3 regions of the Exiguobacterium sp. s127 genome follow, and region 2 is predicted to be linked to each of the others. Evidence: riboswitches for the same ligand, from Rfam matches in the RefSeq annotation. Region 2 holds a riboswitch; each other region holds the start of a gene.
The links. Region 2 has a riboswitch for S-adenosylmethionine ahead of msrA (peptide-methionine (S)-S-oxide reductase MsrA). Riboswitches for the same ligand answer to the same signal wherever they lie in the genome.
Positions count from the first base shown of each region.

Region 1: linked by a shared signal. The riboswitch ahead of KNP98_RS06765 (Na+/H+ antiporter NhaC family protein) and the one ahead of msrA (peptide-methionine (S)-S-oxide reductase MsrA) in region 2 are both predicted to bind S-adenosylmethionine.
Region 3: linked by a shared signal. The riboswitch ahead of KNP98_RS01440 (methionine ABC transporter ATP-binding protein) and the one ahead of msrA (peptide-methionine (S)-S-oxide reductase MsrA) in region 2 are both predicted to bind S-adenosylmethionine.

Region 1 is NZ_JACSMO010000004.1:14,605-16,870, forward strand. It holds gene KNP98_RS06760 (metal ABC transporter solute-binding protein, Zn/Mn family) at 70-1,038, shown strand; SAM riboswitch class I at 1,118-1,221, shown strand; gene KNP98_RS06765 (Na+/H+ antiporter NhaC family protein) at 1,302-2,266, shown strand, end outside.
Region 2 is NZ_JACSMO010000006.1:38,039-40,304, reverse strand. It holds gene KNP98_RS09500 (DMT family transporter) at 1-330, shown strand, start outside; gene msrA (peptide-methionine (S)-S-oxide reductase MsrA) at 728-1,258, opposite strand; SAM riboswitch class I at 1,366-1,472, opposite strand; gene KNP98_RS09490 (M20 metallopeptidase family protein) at 1,543-2,266, opposite strand, start outside.
Region 3 is NZ_JACSMO010000001.1:298,081-300,346, reverse strand. It holds gene KNP98_RS01445 (methionine ABC transporter permease) at 1-292, opposite strand, end outside; gene KNP98_RS01440 (methionine ABC transporter ATP-binding protein) at 289-1,311, opposite strand; SAM riboswitch class I at 1,390-1,496, opposite strand; gene KNP98_RS01435 (bifunctional cystathionine gamma-lyase/homocysteine desulfhydrase) at 1,556-2,266, opposite strand, start outside.

The DNA.
Region 1 (2,266 bases), on a different contig from region 2:
TTCCGTCGGATATAGTTAGAAAGTCCAAATCGGAACAATTACGTTTTAATTATCTTGGAGGGTTCATATATGAAAAAAATCATTCCAGCGTTAACCATCGCGACAGTAACTGCCAGTCTGCTCGCCGCATGCGGCTCATCGACTTCAAATTCAGACGAAGACGGTAAATTGCAAATTTATACGTCGACGTTCGCCACGGCAGCCATCGCCAAAGAAATCGGCGGAAAGGACGTCCAGGTCGAATTAATCGTTCCCCCTGGCGCCGACCCGCATTCGTATGAGCCGACTCCGAAGCAACTGACGACGATTGCGAAAGGCGATCTATTTTTACTTACCGGCACAACCCTTGAGCCGTACTCTGAAAAGATTAAGGAAAGTTTAGCCGGTAATTCCATTCGTTTTGTCGAGACAAGTAAAAATATCGACTTACTCGAAGCTTCCGCTTCGCTTCATACGCACGAAGAAGACGCACACGATGACCATGATGATCACGAGGCTGAAGAAGAGTCGCACGATCATGGACAATACGATCCGCATGTTTGGCTCGACCCGAACAACGCCAAGAAAATGGCTGACTCGATTACGACCGCGTTAGCAAAGGAAGCACCTGACCGGAAGGAAACGTTTGATAAAAACCTCGCACTCTTTAACAAACAAGCAGATGAACTCGACCAAAATTTACAAAAAGCTGTTGACTCCGGTTCGAAAAAGGAGCTTCTCGTCACGCATGCCGCATACGGGTACTTGGCGGAACGTTACGGTTTCACGCAACTGCCGATTGCCGGTATTTCACCGTCTGACGAACCGTCCCAAAAACAGCTGGCTGCCATCGTCAAGGAAGCAGAGATGCATGACTTAAACTATATCGCCTTCGAAGAGACGGTGTCGCCAAAGGTCGCCCGTGTCATCCAAAAAGAAATCGGTGCCGAATCGATTACGATTCATAACCTCGAGTCCGTCGCAAAAGATCAACAAGATCAATCGTACTTTGATTTGATGAACGAAAACGTGACGACGCTCAAACAAGCACTGCAGTAAGGTACAGTTGACAAGCATTAAAAGATACGTTAGGGTAATAAACGTGTTTTAAACAACGACTAAACAACTAAATGACTTCTTTTTATCGCGAGAAACGGAGGGACTGGCCCAATGATGTTTCGGCAGCGGACGATTGATTCGTACTGTGCCAAATCCAGCAAGCTATGGCTTGAGAGATAAGAAGAGCGTCTTTTTCAGTAAAGACCTCCTTCTTTCTTGCGAAGGGGTCTTTTTTTGTATGCTGAAGAAATGGAGTGATTCACATGAACGAAACGGTTACGCCGAACAAATGGGCGTTGTTCCCCTTGTTCGTTTTCCTTGTATTATTCATCGGTGCAGGAATCTTCTATAACGACTTTTACAAATTCCCCATCTTGATTGCAGCTTTAATCGCCTTGATTTTTGCTGCTGCGACATCTAAGGGAGACATCAACCAGACCGTCGAGCGGATTGCCCGCGGTGCCGGAAATCCGGACATCATGATCATGGTCTTCATCTTTTTACTCGCTGGCACATTTTCTGGAACAGCGAATGCAATCGGAGCCATTGATGCGACCGTCAACGCTGCACTCAGTTTCCTACCCCAGTCTCTTTTAATGAGTGGATTGTTCATCATTGCCGCTTTCATCTCGATGGCGATGGGAACTTCGACCGGCACAATCGCTGCCCTTGCACCGATCGCACTCGGGATTCATGACGCGACGGGTGTCAATGTCGCACTCGCCGCTGCTGCCGTCGTCGGTGGAGCAATGTTCGGTGATAACTTATCGTTTATCTCAGATACGACAATCGCCGCTGTCCGGACACAAAAAACGAACATGCGTGATAAATTCAGAACGAACTTTTTAATCGTCTTGCCTGCTGCCGTCATCACTGTCATCTTACTCGCTTTCGTGTCAGGTTCCGGAGATGTCGTCGAAGCGAAAGCATTTGAATTTTATAAGCTGATTCCGTATCTTTCCGTCATCGCGCTCGCACTCTTTGGTGTCAACGTCATTCTCGTCTTACTCGGCGGGACGTTATTGACAGGCATCATCGGAATGATCGACGGTAGTTTCGGAGTAAGTGGATTTGTCCTCGCGATGTCTGACGGATTGATGGGGATGGCAGAAATCTCAATCTTGACGTTGCTGATGGGTGGACTCGTCAGCCTGATCACCTATAACGGTGGAATTGCTTATCTCAAAGAAACGCTGACACGAAAGATTTCGAAACGCCGGGGAGCTGA
Region 2 (2,266 bases):
CTCGTATTTCGGGGTGGCACATTCTCGAACATTCAAACGGTCGAACCGCTTTATTTATTCGGTGGTCTGGTCGGTGTCGGTGTCGTATTTTGTGTGATGCGCGGGATTCAGTTGCTCGGTCCATCGATTGCGATTTCGGTCGTCTTGATTTCGCAACTGAGTTTTGCATTATGTGTCGACTTGTTCGGTTGGTTCGGTTTACCGGAACTTGAGCTTTCGCTCGGACAAGTCGCTGGATTGCTTGTGATGCTAGCCGGTATTTTTGTGTTGAAACGATATCAAGTCGTAGAAATCGAATCTTCGGATGAGTTGTCGGAAAAGGTATCGTAATTCTTACGGTTAACTCTGGCAGTATAAAGTCGATTTTTTAGCGCGAAGACGAATCAGTAGTTGTGGAATGAAAGATTCGTTCTTTTCGTTGCTTTCCTCGGGCGAGGCGCAAGCCGTTGCTCCTTGATCCTCACGGACAACGAGCAGGGTCTTGCCAGCCTCTTGGCAGCGCGTGTTCACGCGCTTTTTCCCGTAGGAGTCAACGAAAAACGAAGCTTTCAGGGTGTACCGCAGAGAAAATCATAGAGTAGTGTTAGAGCACAGTCTGTCTCGAATCGCTTTGAAGACGAGATGAGACAGGGAAACGCGAACGGATTGCCTCTTGTTATAGCATAGTCACTCTTCATAAGAGTTTGTCTACATGCTGAAAGCCCGCACGAAGCGGGCTTTTTTTAGTTTAGACAGATACTTCTTCTTTCCAAGCCACATCGATGAATTCATCGCGACCGGATGCTTTCCGGTCTTTTTTGTAGTGCTCCGGATTCTTTTTGTGGAAGTTTTGATGATAGTCTTCTGCTGGATAGAAGGCTTGTGCCGCTTCGATTCGTGTGACGATCGGTTGCTTAAAGCGATTGCTCGCAGCAAGCGCGTCACGTGAAGCAATCGCAGCAAGGCGCTGTTCTTCCGTATGATAAAAGATGGCAGGTGCGTATTGTGTCCCACGGTCCTGGAACTGTCCGCCGGCGTCAGTCGGATCCGTTTGCGGCCAGTAAAGTTCGAGTAACCGCTCGTATGAGAATAACGCCGGATCAAATGTAATCTCGACGACCTCCGAATGACCGGTCGTGCCTGTTTTTATTTGTTCGTATGTCGGATTTTCGATTTGTCCTCCTGTATAACCGGAAACAATTCCGTGAATACCGGGCAGTTCTTCGAATGGTGTCACCATGCACCAGAAACAGCCTCCTGCGAATGTTGCTTTTTCCATCTATATCTCGTCCTTTCCGCTGGCGGTAGTCGCCCTGTAATCATTCGTGCTCTGACAGCGAGAAAACGAAAACGACTCCTTTGCTTGGTTGCAAAAGGAGTCGTCGCTTTTTATCAACCAAAGCTTGCGCTTTGCTGGTCGTAGCACCTTGCCACTGAAGGCAGGTTGCTGGGACGTCATCGATCCAGATCTCTCAGTCCACTCTTGATAAGTGTTATATGAAGTTGATTAAATTCGTTATCATTGATGTGATAATAGCATCTCTAAAACGACAAAGTCAATCATTAAGATTGTAAGGCATGCAGGACGGTCGCACCTAGAGATTTCGCGCCGACGAGTAGTGCCCGTTCATCGATTTCATATTTCGGATGGTGTTGCGGATAAATCGTACTCCCGTCCGTTTTGGCGGACCCCGTAAAGAAGTAGCTTCCTGGGGTACGCTCTAAATAATAGGCGAAATCGTCTGCTGCCATCATCGGTTTGAGTTCTTTGACATGGGCTTCACCTAAAAATGCCGTCGCCTCTTTAACGAGATTTGTTTCTACCGGATGATTCCAAAGGGATGGATAACCCGTCGTAAAGTCGATGGAGTAGCTCGCACCGATTCCGGCACACGTCGTCCGAGCAACTAAATCGACCTGCTGGCGTAACTGGTGACGCAGCGCTTCGTCGAATGTCCGGATTTCACCGACAATCCGTGCCTCACCAGTAACGATGTTCGGAGCCGTTCCGGCATGGAATGAACCGATTGCGATGATGGCCGGTGAAAACGGATCAACTCGCCGACTGACAAGGTGTTGGAGATTACAGACGAGTTGTGCCCCGGCGACGAGTGCATCTTGTGTTTTATGAGGGGCTTGCGCATGACCACCCTGTCCGTGGACGACGATTTCGAATTCATCGATGGCGCACAGCGTATGTCCTGCGTGATAGCCAATTGTTCCGACAGGTAAGTCATTTTCGAGATGCGTACCGAAAATTGCATCGACCCCGTCAAGACAGCCGTCT
Region 3 (2,266 bases), on a different contig from region 2:
GAAGTGCCGCTGTTGGTCCTAAGAACGATCCGACGATGATGAGCGTCACTGGAATCAATAAAATCAACAATATAATAAACGGAATCGAACGGAAGATGTTGACTAAAAAGCTGAGCACGGAATACAGTGCCCGATTCTTAAACAATAAGTCTTCATTCGTCGCATACAACAACAGACCAATGATTAAACCGAGTATGAAAGTCGCTAGACCCGCGACGGCTGTCATATAAACGGTACTGCCAGTCGCCGTCCAGACCATTTCCCAATCGATGTCGTTAAAGAATGTCGTCATCGGTGATCCACCTCCACTTCCACGTCACTCGCTTGGAGTTTCGCGATGACCGCTTGTGTTTCATGTGCCGCACCAATCAGTTGGATGAACAACGTTCCGAGTGCACCGTCTTGCGTCTGTCCGACATTCCCGCCGATGATATTAAATAATAAGGTCGAATCTTTCATGACTTCTGCGAGGATCGGACTTTCTGCTGTCGAACCGACGAATGTCAGCTGGACGATTTTCCCTGTCGGATAGCGCTCACGGAGTTTCGCGAACGTCAACTCGTTTTCTGTAGATGACGTCAGTTGTTTGACGAATTCTTTTGTCATCGCTTGTTTCGGATGCCGGAAGACTTCTGAAACAGGACCCTGTTCGACGATTTTTCCGGCCTCCATGACGGCGACCCGGTGACAGATTTTTTGAATGACGTGCATCTCGTGTGTGATCAAGACGATCGTCAGTTTTAGTTTTTTATTGATGTCGACGAGTAACTCTAAGATCGAGTCCGTCGTTTTCGGATCAAGGGCGCTTGTCGCCTCGTCACATAATAAGACGTCCGGGTTTGATGCCAGTGCGCGGGCAATCCCGACGCGTTGTTTTTGTCCACCGGATAGTTGTGACGGATAAGCGCCTTCGCGACCGTCGAGTCCAACGAGTTGAATCAGCTCGGCGACCCGTTCTTTCCGGCGTGCTTTCGGATATCCGCCGAGTTCGAGCGGGAACATAATGTTTTCTTCAACCGTTCGTGACCAAAGCAAGTTGAAGTGCTGAAAGACCATCGAGACATTTTTCCGGACGCCGCGTAATTCTTTCGGTCGTAACGTCGTCATCTCGACACCGTCAATTTGAATCGAACCACTTGTCGGTGCTTCTAACATGTTCAGCAGGCGAATCAACGTTGACTTCCCTGCACCGGAATAACCAATTATTCCGAAAATTTCGCCGCGCTCAATCGTGAGATCGACGTTTGCGACAGCTTCGACTTCGCCGCGCTTCGAGCGATAAATTTTTCCTACATCCTGTAAACGAATCACTACTGTCCCTCCTAAACATAAAAAAAGTGCGCACGTTTTAGAGCAAACGCGCGCACTTTCAGTACACAAAACCATTTGCTCTCATCTTGCAGACGTTCGTCTGCTGGAATTAGCACCACTTCGGAAATAAATTCCGCGGTTGCCGGGTTTCATCGGGCCAGTCCCTCCACCACTCTTGATAAGAGTTATCGGTATTTAGTTGTTTTTAATATATTTTGAATATTAGCAGGGGTTATTTTGCTTGTCAAACAGTTTTTTCAGAAACTTTTTCGAGCAAACTGAAAGCATGCGTTAAATCTTCTTTCAAATCCTCTGCATCTTCAAGTCCGACCGAGATTCGGACGAGACCATCCGTGATGCCGAGTTCTGCCCGACGTTCTGCCGGAATCGACGCATGTGTCATCCGTGCCGGAACGGAAATCAAACTTTCGACCGCCCCTAAGCTTTCAGCAAGCGTGAAGAAGTGTGACGCTTCCACAAGTTTCTCTGCATTTGCAGCTGAACCGACATCAAAGCTGATCATCCCGCCGAAACCAGTCGCTTGTTTTTGCTGGATCGCATGACCGGGATGCGATGCGAGCCCCGGGTAGAAGATATTCGAGACGACGTCTTGCGCTTGCAGGAAGCTGACAAGTTCATGTGCTGTCTCTTCGATCGCTTCCATCCGGATACCGAGCGTCCGCAGACCACGGACAAGCAGGAAGCTGTCTTGCGGTCCGAGAATTCCACCCGTCGAGTTTTGGATGAAGTGAAGTTCTTCGCCGAGCGTATCATCGTTGACGACGACAAGCCCTGCGACGACGTCCGAGTGTCCGCCGATGTATTTCGTTGCACTATGCAGCACGATATCTGCCCCAAGCGCGATTGGTTGTTGCAAGTATGGTGTCGCGAACGTGTTGTCGACGACGAGCTTCAAGTCGTGACGACGCGTGATGGCTGCGATCGCTTCGATGTC